4 regions of the Shewanella sp. K8 genome follow, and region 1 is predicted to be linked to each of the others. Evidence: predicted binding sites of a transcription regulator. Region 1 holds the regulator's gene; each other region holds the start of a gene.

What was found. The regulator LexA, encoded in region 1, represses DNA repair genes until DNA is damaged. The targets are predictions, from matches to a motif close to TACTGTATNNNNATACAGTA.
Region 2: a site for LexA is predicted at 1,754-1,773, ahead of ON072_RS10670 (DNA topoisomerase III). Genes of this name have one in related genera too.
Region 3: a site for LexA is predicted at 1,979-1,998, ahead of recG (ATP-dependent DNA helicase RecG). Genes of this name have one in related genera too.
Region 4: a site for LexA is predicted at 1,540-1,559, ahead of dinB (DNA polymerase IV). Genes of this name have one in related genera too.

Annotation. Positions count from the first base shown of each region.
Region 1 is NZ_JAPEHY010000024.1:45,235-48,347, reverse strand. It holds gene plsB (glycerol-3-phosphate 1-O-acyltransferase PlsB) at 1-530, opposite strand, end outside; gene lexA (transcriptional repressor LexA) at 795-1,415, shown strand; gene ON072_RS13770 (cell division inhibitor SulA) at 1,412-1,903, shown strand; partial or broken gene coxB (cytochrome c oxidase subunit II) at 2,372-3,113, shown strand, end outside.
Region 2 is NZ_JAPEHY010000016.1:85,318-88,430, reverse strand. It holds gene ON072_RS10670 (DNA topoisomerase III) at 1-1,720, opposite strand, end outside; gene ON072_RS10665 (hypothetical protein) at 1,908-2,282, opposite strand; gene ON072_RS10660 (VOC family protein) at 2,389-2,763, opposite strand; gene ON072_RS10655 (hypothetical protein) at 2,831-3,113, opposite strand, start outside.
Region 3 is NZ_JAPEHY010000042.1:19,212-22,324, reverse strand. It holds gene ON072_RS18575 (hypothetical protein) at 1-368, shown strand, start outside; gene ON072_RS18570 (nuclear transport factor 2 family protein) at 415-783, shown strand; gene ON072_RS18565 (hypothetical protein) at 829-1,434, shown strand; gene ON072_RS18560 (YrhK family protein) at 1,605-1,844, shown strand; gene recG (ATP-dependent DNA helicase RecG) at 2,015-3,113, shown strand, end outside.
Region 4 is NZ_JAPEHY010000053.1:16,749-19,861, reverse strand. It holds partial or broken gene ON072_RS20110 (hypothetical protein) at 1-238, opposite strand, end outside; gene dinB (DNA polymerase IV) at 413-1,489, opposite strand; gene ON072_RS20100 (methyl-accepting chemotaxis protein) at 1,644-3,113, opposite strand, start outside.

The DNA of each region.
Region 1 (3,113 bases):
CGCAACGACACGGCATTGGAAAACTGCACAAAGTTGTCGCGCCCCAGAAACAGGATCATCAGAAACTTGCGCAGCCAAGTGGGATTTTCCCGCTCAAATACGGCGGCACGCATGCTGTCATCTTCCTTACCAGGAGTGCGGCCCCAATAGAGGCTCACTGGCACCAATTGAATATCCAGTTGTGGATTGGCCTGATGCAGGTTCAGCAGAGAAGTGAAACAGCTGAGAAATGGCTTGTTGCTCTTGCGCTTGCCGAATAGGGGCTTGGCTCCTTCCAGGCAGACGACTCGGGGAACGGTAATATCATCAACCTTGAGTGCCTCATAAGGACAAGGCAAACCAAACTTACGGGTGACTTCCGCCAATGCCGCAATATCACTGACAGATTCCGTCTTCATTACATAGGCCATCGGCTTGGCCGGATCCAGGTTCAAATCGGCGAAAGGATCCTGAGGCACCACAGTGGTATGCACCAGCTTGCTTTGGAGCCAGCGAAGAGATTTAAACCAGAATGAATCTTGTTTGGACATTTTTTTCAGTGTCTGAGCCACAATCAATAGCCCAATAGAATACCAGAATTTCCTGAACCTTAGCTAGGGAAGGTGCGAACCGGCCCCGGCAGCTTCTCTGGCCAATGCCTTGAACTCCCCATGCTGCATGGGCCAAGCCGTTAAAACCAAAGCACCGAATGGCTTACTTAGCCACTCCCTAAAAGTTTCAATTTTGGTTAATACTTGCACTGATAAAAATACTGTATATACTGACAGGTACTGTATGAAAAAACAGGAATTACCATGAGACCACTGACACCGCGCCAGGCACAGATTCTGGAACTGATTAAACGCAATATAGCCGACACCGGCATGCCGCCAACCCGGGCCGAAATTGCTACCCGGCTGGGCTTCAAGAGCGCCAATGCCGCCGAGGAACACCTCAAGGCATTGGCCAAGAAAGGCTGTATTGAGATCATGCCAGGCACCTCTCGTGGTATTCGCCTGCCTCATGATGAACAAGCGGAGTCAGAAACAGGCTTGCCCTTGATTGGTCAGGTTGCCGCCGGTGAACCCATACTGGCACAGGAACACGTTGAGCAGTATTACCAGGTCGACCCTGGCATGTTCCACCCCAATGCCGACTTTCTGCTGCGGGTACGCGGCGACAGCATGAAGAACATAGGTATTCTCGAAGGTGATCTCCTGGCGGTTCACAAGGTACAGGAAGCCCGTAACGGTCAAGTCGTGGTGGCCAGGGTTGAAGACGATGTAACTGTGAAACGCTTTGAAAAGAAAGGTAATGTGGTTTATCTACATGCCGAGAACGAGGCTTACTCCCCAATCAAAGTCGACCTGACTTTCCAGCCATTGACCATTGAAGGACTGGCGGTAGGGATAATACGCAATGGAGACTGGCTATGAGCATAATGACTGGCAACGCCCCAAGACACCCAGGCCTGTGGACAGACACCGGTATTGCCGGCAATCAGCCTTGGCAACATACCGGTATCTCCAGCTTGGCCAGCCATAGCCAGGGACGTCAGGAATTATTGCGCCTCTGCCCTCAATTGGCGCAATTGAGTCAACAGGGACGCTGGATAGTCTTGATTAACGCCCCGGCCAGCATAGGTTACAAAGAAACCTTAGCAAGGGCCGGTGTCAGAATGGATAGAGTACTCTTGGTGCGCACCAAGGATGAAGTAGAAGCCTTGTGGGCAACGGAAAGAGCCCTGACCAACGGCACCTCCAGTGCAGTGATCAGTTGGATAGACAGCCTGGATGCCCGTGATAACCGCCGATTGCAGCTGGTCGCCCGTAACGCCAGAGCCATGGGCATAGTGTTGGAAACGGGACAGCAGGCGAAAGAGGTGGATAACCACCTCAACGAACTTACCCACTCCATCCATTGATTGTGTTTAAAGGCCATCCCTGGGATGGCCTTTTTTCTGTGCCTTTTTGGTGCAATGCCTTCCCCTGTCAATCGGCGGCAAACCGCGCAGCTCTGCTACTCACACAGAATTCACCTCTGGATTAACAGACGCTTTTTTTTCATATAGTTAGAAAACATCGTGATCTTGATCAATATTTAATCTACAAGTAATGTAAGAACAACGATTGTGTTATCTCCATGCAATTCGTCGTAGGTTGACCGCCCCATTTCGGTTCATAACGAGTGGTGCCGTCGCCGGAAATGCTGAGTATATTCAGCGGTAAGTGCAACAGTGGTCACCACCTGTATACCTAGAGCTAAGTGAAACCGCCGCCGCACTTTGAAGTCATCGTTGCTTTTTTGGGAACTGAAGAGTTTGCATAGAGCAAAGACTTACTGTGTGACTCTTCTTTGTAGTTGCGAATGCAATTGACAGAGGAGATGTCTTGTGAAGCAATGGCTGTGTGTTTTGCTGACCTTGTTGTGCGTCAGCTTGTTGTCTCCAGGCGCTCAGGCAGATATGCCCTTGAATATGACTCAAGGGGTAACTGAGATCAGTGGCAAGGTGTATCACCTGCACATGATCATTCTTTATATCTGTTGCGCCATAGGTTTGGTCGTATTCGGCGTGATGATCTACGCCATGATCAACCATAGGAAGTCCAAAGGGGCAGTCGCGTCCCAATTCCATGAAAGTACCAAGGTAGAAATTGCCTGGACGCTTATCCCCTTTTTAATCCTGATCCTGATGGCAATCCCCGCAACCAAAACGCTGATTGCCATGGAAGATCCCAGTGATGCCGACCTGACGGTCAAGATCACCGGCTCGCAATGGAAATGGCACTACAGCTATTTCGGCGAAGACATCGACTTCTTCAGCATATTGGCAACGCCGAGATCCCAGATAGAAGGCCAGGAAGCCAAGGGCGAGCACTACTTACTTGAAGTCGACAAGCCTTTGGTATTGCCCATCAATCGCAAAGTCCGATTCCTGATGACCTCAGATGATGTGATCCACTCCTGGTGGGTGCCCGCCTTTGCCGTCAAAAAAGACGCCAATCCCGGTTTTATTAACGAAGCCTGGACCCGGGTGGACAAACCGGGGATCTACCGCGGCCAATGTGCCGAGCTTTGCGGTAAAGACCACGGCTTTATGCCGATTGTGGTGAAGGTACTGGCAGAAGATGAGT
Region 2 (3,113 bases), on a different contig from region 1:
TATCCGGCGTGGTGGCCACTTCAGGCAGGCTTTGAATAAGCCCGCTACCGGCCTCGGTAGCCAAAATACTCTTGCCCTGACGTTTCAAAAAGCCACGTTTAAACAAGAGTTCAATGATCCCGGCGCGGGTCGCTTCTGTGCCCAACCCATCGGTTTCCTTGAGGATTTTGCGGATCTCTGGGTCTTTCACATAGCGGCTTATTCCTGTCATCGCCGCCAGCAGTGTGGCATCGGTAAAATGCTTGGGGGCCTGGGTCATCTTCTCCACTAATTCACCCTTAAGGCAATCCAGTATCTGCCCCTGAGTCAGCTCAGGTAAGCTGGTTTGAATATCTTCCGCTTCATCGTCGGCTTTTTGTTTGCCAAACAATTGCTTCCAACCCTGTTTCAATGGCTGTTTGGCCTTGGCCATGAAGCAACCTCCAACAATGTCGATCACAGCTCGGGTTTCAAGGTACTCATAATTAGGGTAAAACTGCGCCAAATACTGACGGGCAATCTGCAAATACACCTGACGCTCACGCTGTGACAACACACCGAGGTTAGCCGTCTTTTCCGTAGGCACTATCGCGTGATGGGCGTCCACCTTGGCATCATTCCAGGCCTTGGACTTAAGGGCGGGATTGGGCGCTTCACAGCCTTGCAGCAGTTCTGCCGCCCCTTGGGTAATGGCATTCAAGACTGTCGGGGCCAGCTGTAACTGCGCCTTGGGCAGGTGACGGCTATCGGAGCGCGGATAGGTTATCAATTTATGCCGTTCGTACAGGGACTGCGCCGTATCCAGCACCTCTTTGGCGCTCATACCGAAGCGTTTGGCGCAATCAATCTGCAGCGCAGACAGACTGTAGAGCAAAGGCGGTGCCTGGTGTCTTTGCTTGCGCTCCAGCTCATCTACCCGGCCGGGTTGGCCGGTGATCCTGCCGACCACATTCATCGCCAAACCGCGGGAGAGCACCCGCCCCTCCTCATCCATCCAAGGTTGACAGGCCTCACTGGGCTGCCAGCGGGCGCTGAAACAGCTCCCCTCTTGGGTGCTAAGATGGGCCAGTACTTCATAAAAAGGTTTGGGCACAAAGGCCGCGATTTCCAGGTCGCGCCGGACAACCAAACCAAGCACAGGGGTTTGCACCCGACCGACCGACAGCACGCCCTGATAGCCCACCTTGCGCCCCTGCAGGGTATAGGCACGGGTCATATTCATGCCGTAGAGCCAATCGGCTCGGCTACGCGCCAGTGCCGAAGTCGACAATGGCACAAACTCGCGGTTGCTGCGCATCTGCCCCAGGGCGCGTTTTACCGCCTGCGGGTTGAGATCGCTTATCAACAAGCGTTTAACCGCTGCCAACTTATCGCCCTTGACCCCAAGATGGGCAATCACTTCATCCACCAACAACTGCCCTTCCCGGTCCGGATCGCCGGCATTGACTAACTCCCTGGCCTGCTTGACCAATTTACGCAAGACACTGAGTTGGCCGCGACTGCTGGCTTTGGGTTTAATCTGCCAATCGGACGGGACAATAGGCAGATGTTCCAACTGCCAGGACTTGTAGGCGGGATCGTAAGCATCCGGCTCTGCTTGCTCCAGCAGATGACCTATACACCAGGAAACACAATCTCCGTTGCCAAGCTCGATATAGCCCTCATGTTTGCGATGGGGTTTGGGGAGCACCTCGGCGATGGCGCGCCCAAGGCTGGGCTTTTCGGCGATATAGAGGATCATCCACTGCGTCCTTTGGCTGTCACTGAACAGTATTACTGGATAAAATTACAGTAATTCTAGCCAAGTCATCTGTCGGCTGCAAACCCTCTGTGGGTAATGGCATGATTAACTAAGCTTGATTGGGCAAAGTTGATAGAACAAGGCGATTGAACAAGGCAACTAAACAAAGCAACTAAACACAGCGCAGCTATCTATTTTCCTCCTCAAGCTCCGCCAGGAATTCTTCACTTACCCAGTCAGCCGTTTCGGGAAGGACTTCTTCTGACAACCAGGAAAAAATATCCTTGTACACGGCCCTGGCCGGAAAACCTTGCTGTTCGCGCTTTCCTGTCCAGGTTAAATGGACAGAGACCAGCTCTTTTTGTATTTCGCCGTCAATCACTTTAAACCCAGCCACGCTGTCATTGTCTTGCCGCCTGGCGATGGGATAGAAGTCCTCCCCGGTTTCTTTTTGGTATTCCATTCTCAGCCCGGGTCCGCCGGGTTCATCGATAAACCACCAAGGCATGAGTCCTGCAAATTTATGCGCTTTCAACCAGTAATACTCTATGGGTAACTGCATCTGCTTAATTCCTTATTGGCCCGACGCTCTGCCCCGGGGTAAAAGCAATTCACCTGGATTTACCATAGTTAAATCAATGGGTTATTTAAGTAAAATCATCCACTATTCAATTTGAAGTTAGGAGTATATCCGGATCATGTTGAAGTACATTGAGCAATTTCCCAAATGGATCTCTGATATAAAAGCGGCGCACACCCCAAGGCTCTGAGATTGGCCCGTATTCAATCTCTATGTTTTGCGCTCTCAGCCGATGAAGCACCAAATCAAGATTGTCCACCTCAATAGATAGATCTGGCACCGGCGTCCCTGAGCCGCCTTCGGTCGCCAAACTGATTTGAATTTTCATCTCTTCAGCTGAGCCAAGGGTTTTAATCCAGCCATGGTCCATAACCAGCTCAAGACCAAAAATCGATTCATAAAATACTTGGCCTGCGTCCAGGTCGGCAGCGGCCACATTGGCTACGATTCGTTTCACTTTCATCAAGCAAGTCTCCTGAAATCTGCTCAAGCCGGCAACGCCGCCGATACGAAAGAGCGAGTCTGTTTTTTTAGCCTAACCATTCGCATGGCACCTGACCTTGCCGATAGCTTTGCTTTAAATAATCCAGAAACCTTGACTCCAAGCCCATGGTCCGAGCTTTCTCAATCAGCTCCAGGTCATCTGCGATATAACAGCATATCTCGTGGCAATTGGTCGCTTGGGACAATTTTATAAACAACGCTTTGCTATCAAATTTGTTATCCAAGCTGTTATCCAAGTGAGCATCAACCTCGCCTACTTGCTGATTTAAATGCACCCAAGCATTATCGAATGCCGCGTCATCCCTTTTA
Region 3 (3,113 bases), on a different contig from region 1:
TGTGGAACAACCAGCCCTTCTCTGTGCATGGAAAACAAAAACTCAAGGGTGGCGCCCAACTGCAAACCGAACTGGCCAAGCGCTGCTCGCCGCCATCTGACCCTCAGCCCTTGGTGCTATTTCTGGCGGCTTTCCCCGGACTACTCTTGGGCGGCTACCTGGGGTTTCAGGCAGGCAGCAACTGGAGCAGTTTTTGGCTGGGAGTGCTGTGCTTTTTTGTCTCCTGTTTTACTCTGATCCTGAGCGCCGATTGGCTGTGGAAAAACTACTTGGGAGGGCGAAAGTCGATGCAGCAATACCAGGCGGCACTGAATCAATGGCAGAACTCCTGGTACTGTGGCAAGTGTGCCAAAGTCAGTATTTTTTAAACCTTCTTGCCTCTTTGCCGTCACTCATCAGGCCTTGGGAATAACCATGAATCACATCTCAGACATTCAGCAACTGGAAAGCCAACTGCGTAGCGCCATGTTGAATTCGGATATCAATTTGCTGGATAGACTGTTGTCGCCTCAACTGATATTCACCAATCACCTGGGGCAAGTGCTCGGCAAAGCAGAGGATCTGCATGCCCACAGCTCAGGCCTGCTCAACATCACTCGGATAGACATCCTGGCCGAAGAGATACGGCTGCATCAGGGGACTACGATAGTGTCGGCGGAGGTGAATATTCAAGGCAGCTATGCCAAAGCGCCGACCAACGGCCGTTTTCGCTTTACCCGGGTTTGGCTGCACAGGACAACCGGCTGGCAACTGATAGCGGCTCACTCGAGCCTGCTGGTTTGAGCACTGGGTTTTACGACGAACTACTGATTTCATGGTGACCATTTTATGACCAAAAACCCACAGCAGACCAGGCTATGCCAATATCAGCAGCATATGCTGATGACAAAGCTCGAGGCTGAGCCAGGCAAGTTGAAACTCGTCTGGCGCAGCAGGCAAACGCAACTGAAATACGCGCTTTGGGGACTACTGGCGATGCTTGCCGGAATTCTGGGAGTACTGGTGTTGGACCCCGCCAGACAGGACACTTGGTTTACGGCTGCCATCATAGCTATAGTGCTGGGGCTCAGCGGCATCATCATGGGCCTGAACCTCTACCGCCTGCTCAAACCCGTTACTCTGGATCTGCAACAGGGCTGCTTCTTCCGGGGCGGAAAAAGCAAGCCTCTCAGTCAACTCTGCCGCATAGAGGTGCAACGCAATACCTATAACGAAAGATTCAGAAGTCACATGCTTGAACACCTGACTGACGAAGAGCTCATAAGTGTCAGCGTGGTACTCTGTTTTGCTGAGCGTGAGCGACTCGGTTTTGGCCTGTTCAAACCTCAAAAGCAGGCCACAGACAAGGCCAGAGCCTACGCACAAACACTCGCCGAACTGATAGGCTTTAACGGCGAAATAACAGTTACCCAGGGTTCAGGCCTGGGCCGTTAAGTTACGCTACTCTTTAGCCAAGCCTGACAAACCAAAGGGGCCAGCTGTTAACTTAATTCAATGATTATGTTGATATATTTATACACACAAAAACAAAGGGAATTAGATTTGCGCTCGGAGGATGGCAGCGTTAAGGTATCGCGGCGAATCATAACTACCAAGAAGGAACCATGATCGACAGTAAGCAGCGATATTTTGCCGAGCAAGATATCAAAGCCCCCGCCACCCCTCTTCCCAAACACGCCTTGTTCAATACCCTAAGCGACCTGATAGTCGCTCTCTGTTTTCTACTGGGCAGCTTCTTTTTTCTCACAGATGTTCACACTATTATCGGCGCCTGGCTGTTTGTAATAGGCAGTGTTCAGCTACTGATAAAGCCCCTGGTCACCCTGCTGAACTGGTGGCGCTGACAGATTAATCTGCCACCAATATATCAGGGCTTTTGCCATACACTCGCCCCCAGGCAGAAGCCCTGCCACCATTGCTCCACACTTTACCCAGCCGATAAACGCAACGCATTGCCAAGGGCTATTTCTCTGATAGTATATGTATAAATTCACAGTAATCCGGTGCTAAAGGTTTGCAGAGACTGGATCTTATTGCTATCACCGAGCTCAAGGGCGTAGCCGCTAAAATGGCTGAGAAACTGCACAAGCTCGGAATCAACACGGTACAGGATCTGCTGTTCCACCTGCCGCTGCGCTACGAAGACAGAACCCGCATCTACCCCATAGCCAGCCTTACTCCCGGCAGCTACGGCACCATAGAAGCCGAAATTCAGTCCAGCCAGATCATCAATGGCCGCAAGCGTATGTTGATCTGCAATGTCCGTGATGACAGCGGCACCATGACCCTGAGGTTCTTCAATTTCTCAGCCGCCCAGCGCAATGCCATGCAACAAGGTCTGACCATTAGAGCCTACGGCGAAGTGCGCCGAGGTAACCACCAGGCCGAGATCATTCATCCGGATTACAAGATACTCAAGGGCGACGAACCGCCCAACCTCAGTGAAACCCTGACACCCATCTATCCCACCACTGAAGGGCTCAAGCAGGCCAGTTGGATGAAATTGACCGAGCAGGCTCTAAACCTGCTGCAGGAGGACGGACTGCAGGAGTTGCTGCCCGAGGCGCTGCGCCCCAATCAGCAAAGCCTGGCTCAGGCGGTGCGCACCCTGCATAGGCCCCCGGCGGATGTCGATATCTACCGTCTGGAACAGGGGCAACACCCGGCGCAGCAACGCCTGGTGCAGGAAGAACTGCTGGCGCATAACCTGTCTATGCTCAAGCTCAGGGAGCGCAGTAATCATGACAAAGCCGTGCCTTTGCCCGCCACCGGCGCTTTACTCAATCCCTTCCTCGCCGCCTTGCCCTTTAAACCTACGGGGGCGCAGCAGCGAGTGGTGGCAGATATCGGCCGCGATATTGAAAAGCCGCAACCCATGATGCGCCTGGTTCAGGGCGATGTTGGCTCGGGCAAGACCCTGGTGGCGGCCATGGCCGCACTGCAGGCGATAGAAAACGGTTATCAGGTGGCCATGATGGCGCCCACAGAGCTGTTGGCCGAGCAACATGCAATTAATTTCAGTCAATGGCTGGAGCCATTGGGGCTCAAAGTCGGCTGGCTGGCGGGCAAGCTCAAGGGCAAGGCCAGGGCCCAGTCGCTGGAGGATATCGCCT
Region 4 (3,113 bases), on a different contig from region 1:
TTCGCCAGTCGGAAATATTTTTATAGTCCCCAGACAGCAGCTTTGACTGGGGGGCAAACCCGCGCTCTCTAGCCTCTTTAACCCTATGCTTCAACGCCTTAAGCTCCTGAGAATTCAATGGTGGCAATTTTTCTTCTTGCTGGCTTTCTGGAGAAACACTTTGAATCAATCCCTCACGTCCATTGTCTTTACTGGTAGGCATTACATAAGTCGATTTTTTACTTAATTTACTGTTCATAAAGTCCCTTTTATAAGTGTTAACTTTAGTGGTCAAGTTAAATTGGCCACGGTTTTGTATTCAAGCCAGTATCTTCGCTATGACTCGTTCGGTGCACTAGAACTTTGGTAAAGTATCGCCAGCTATGCTTGTGAGTCGTGATCTTTCCCCCGAATTCAAGCCGTCAATTGGGGATTAGAAAGCCAGGTCCAACTGCTGCAAAGCTTCCTCTGCCGGTGAGTGGCTGTCATCCTGGCTGACCAGCCCGGCAGCCACCCCCAGCAGACGGATGCCTCGGCCGTTGGCTCTTTGCAGTGCCTGGGTCAGCAATTCATCCAGCAGGCGCACAGATAACTCACTCGAGCGGGTTTCTATAGTGGTCTGTTTAAAGTCACTGAACTTGAGTTTGACTACCAGCTTATGAATTTGCCTGTCTTTGGCTCCGCGCTCCAGACGGCGGGCCAACTCCTGCACCAACTGTGGCATTACCTGGCGACACTGGGCCAGGGTATGAATATCCTCTGCCAGCGTGGTTTCTACCCCAACAGACTTGCGCTCTCGGTTGATGGTCAGTTCACGCTCGTCTATCCCCTGAGCCCTTTCATAAAGCAAGGTACCAAACTTTCCAAACCGCTGTTGTAACTTGGTCAGCGGCACCTTTTGCACATCCGCGCAGGTATGCAGCCCCATATCGGCCAGCTTCTGGGCGGTGACCTTACCGACGCCGGGGATCTTGATAAGCGGCAGGTTTTTTACAAACTCAGGCAGTGCCTGTGGCGTGACCACATACTGGCCGTTGGGCTTGTTGAGATCCGATGCCACCTTGGCGAGAAACTTGACCGGGGCGATACCTGCCGAAGCCGTCAGGCCGGTTTCTGCCAGGATATCGGCGCGAATAGCCTCGGCAATGAGGGTGGCCGAGCCTTGGTATAACGAGCTATCGGATACATCCAGGTAGGCTTCATCCAGCGACAGAGGTTCAATCAGTGAGGTATAGCGGGCGAAGATGGCCCGGATCTCTGCCGAGACTTCCTTATAGACAGACATGCGCCCGGGGATCAGCAGCAGCTCCGGGCAAAGCTTTAACGCATAGGCCGAGGCCATGGCTGAGCGAACGCCAAATTTACGCGCCTCATAATTGCAGGTGCTTATCACCCCGCGTCTGTCACTGCTGCCGCCGACGGCCAGAGGTCGGCCACGATATTCTGGAAAATCACGCATCTCCACTGCGGCAAAATAGCAGTCCATGTCGATATGTATGATCTTTCTCAAGCTTGCTTTCCGGATCTCAAAGGGCTCGGTCGAGCCGGACACAAACAGAGTACTGTATAAAAACACAGTTAACAAGCCAGGATAACGAAAAAGCAGATCAATCGAGAGCAAAAAAGGAGAGCCAGGGCTCTCCTTAATGGATTTAAAGCTCGTCTTAATCGATGCGGAACTGACCTATGTTGCGCCCCAGAGCCGTGGCCAACTGTTGGAATGCCTGCATCTGATGTGACAGCTCTTCGCTGGCGCTCAGGGATTCATCGGAGCGGCCACGAACATTTTCAATGTTGCAGGCCACTTCTTCGGCCACCACAGCCTGCTGGCCTATCGCCGCAGTGATCTCCATGGTTTGCAGCTGGATGGCATCCACTGCCGCGGTTATTTCTGTCAGTGCCCGCTCAACTTCCAGAGTCAGGCTTTGGCCCTGGTTGGCCTCCCTGACTCCGGCTTCCATCACCTGTTCGGCTTGTTGTGCCTGTTGCTGCAAAGTCTGGATAATACCCTGAATATTGGTCGTGGAGTCCTGAGTGCGGGATGCCAGGGTGCGCACCTCATCGGCCACAACCGCAAAGCCCCTTCCCTGCTCGCCGGCGCGAGCCGCTTCAATGGCGGCGTTGAGTGCCAGCAGATTGGTTTGTTCGGCAATGGCGCGGATCACACTGAGCACCTCGCCTATCTCCTCTGAGCTGCTTCTGAGCGCCCGAATAACCCCCGCAGCCTGGTTGACCTGAGTGGAAAGTGAGTGCATTCCCTGACTGGCCTGCTGCACCACATCTGCGCCGTTTCTGGACTGCAACAACGCCGTCTCGGAAAACTCGGCGGCTCGTTGGGCGCTGGTCGCCATCTCCTGGCTTGTGTGGGCCATTTCGGTAGCGGCTGTGGCCACTGAGGCAATTTCCTGTTTCTGGGCGCTGACAGAGGCCAGTGCGTTGTCACACACCTCAGCCGCGGCGGCAACACCATTATCCACCCGACCACTGAGTTCACGGGTTTCCAGCAACAGACTCTGCACCTTGGCGGCAAAACGGTTGAATGCCGCGCCGAGACGCCCAAGTTCATCGGCGCGGTTGATTTCAATGCGGCGTGACAAGTCGCCCTCACCCTCGGCGATATCTTCCATGGTGTGCAGCAGGCTATTGAGATTACGCCGAAACGGCAACATCATCAGGAAAACGGTTAACGCCACCAGTAAAATAATCCCCACTGAGACCAGGCTGGTTTGCCAAAGGCTTTGCTTCACCGGTGCCTGAAACACTTCATTGGGCAACATGAACCCCAAATACCAGCGCACCTTGGGATAATCACCGCGAATGGCAATGTAGCTCACCCGCTGCAACTCTCCCTGATAAGTGACTTCGGCAATACCGGCATCCCGGGTTTGCATTTCACGTTTCAGTTCACTAAAACCCTGATTGTCGCCGCTGAGATTGTCAATAACGGCCGCATCAGAGCCGGCGGGAAACCCCTGGTTAAAACCCGGGAAGTAAACCAGCTTTCCCTGCTCCGTCATCAAAAACGCCTGGCCTTCGCCCCGGTATTTGATTGGCGCCAACAAGTTTTTACCTATGGTATCGATGAGAATATCCATACCGCCTATGCCTATCAGGCGACCATTGGCATCCTTGAC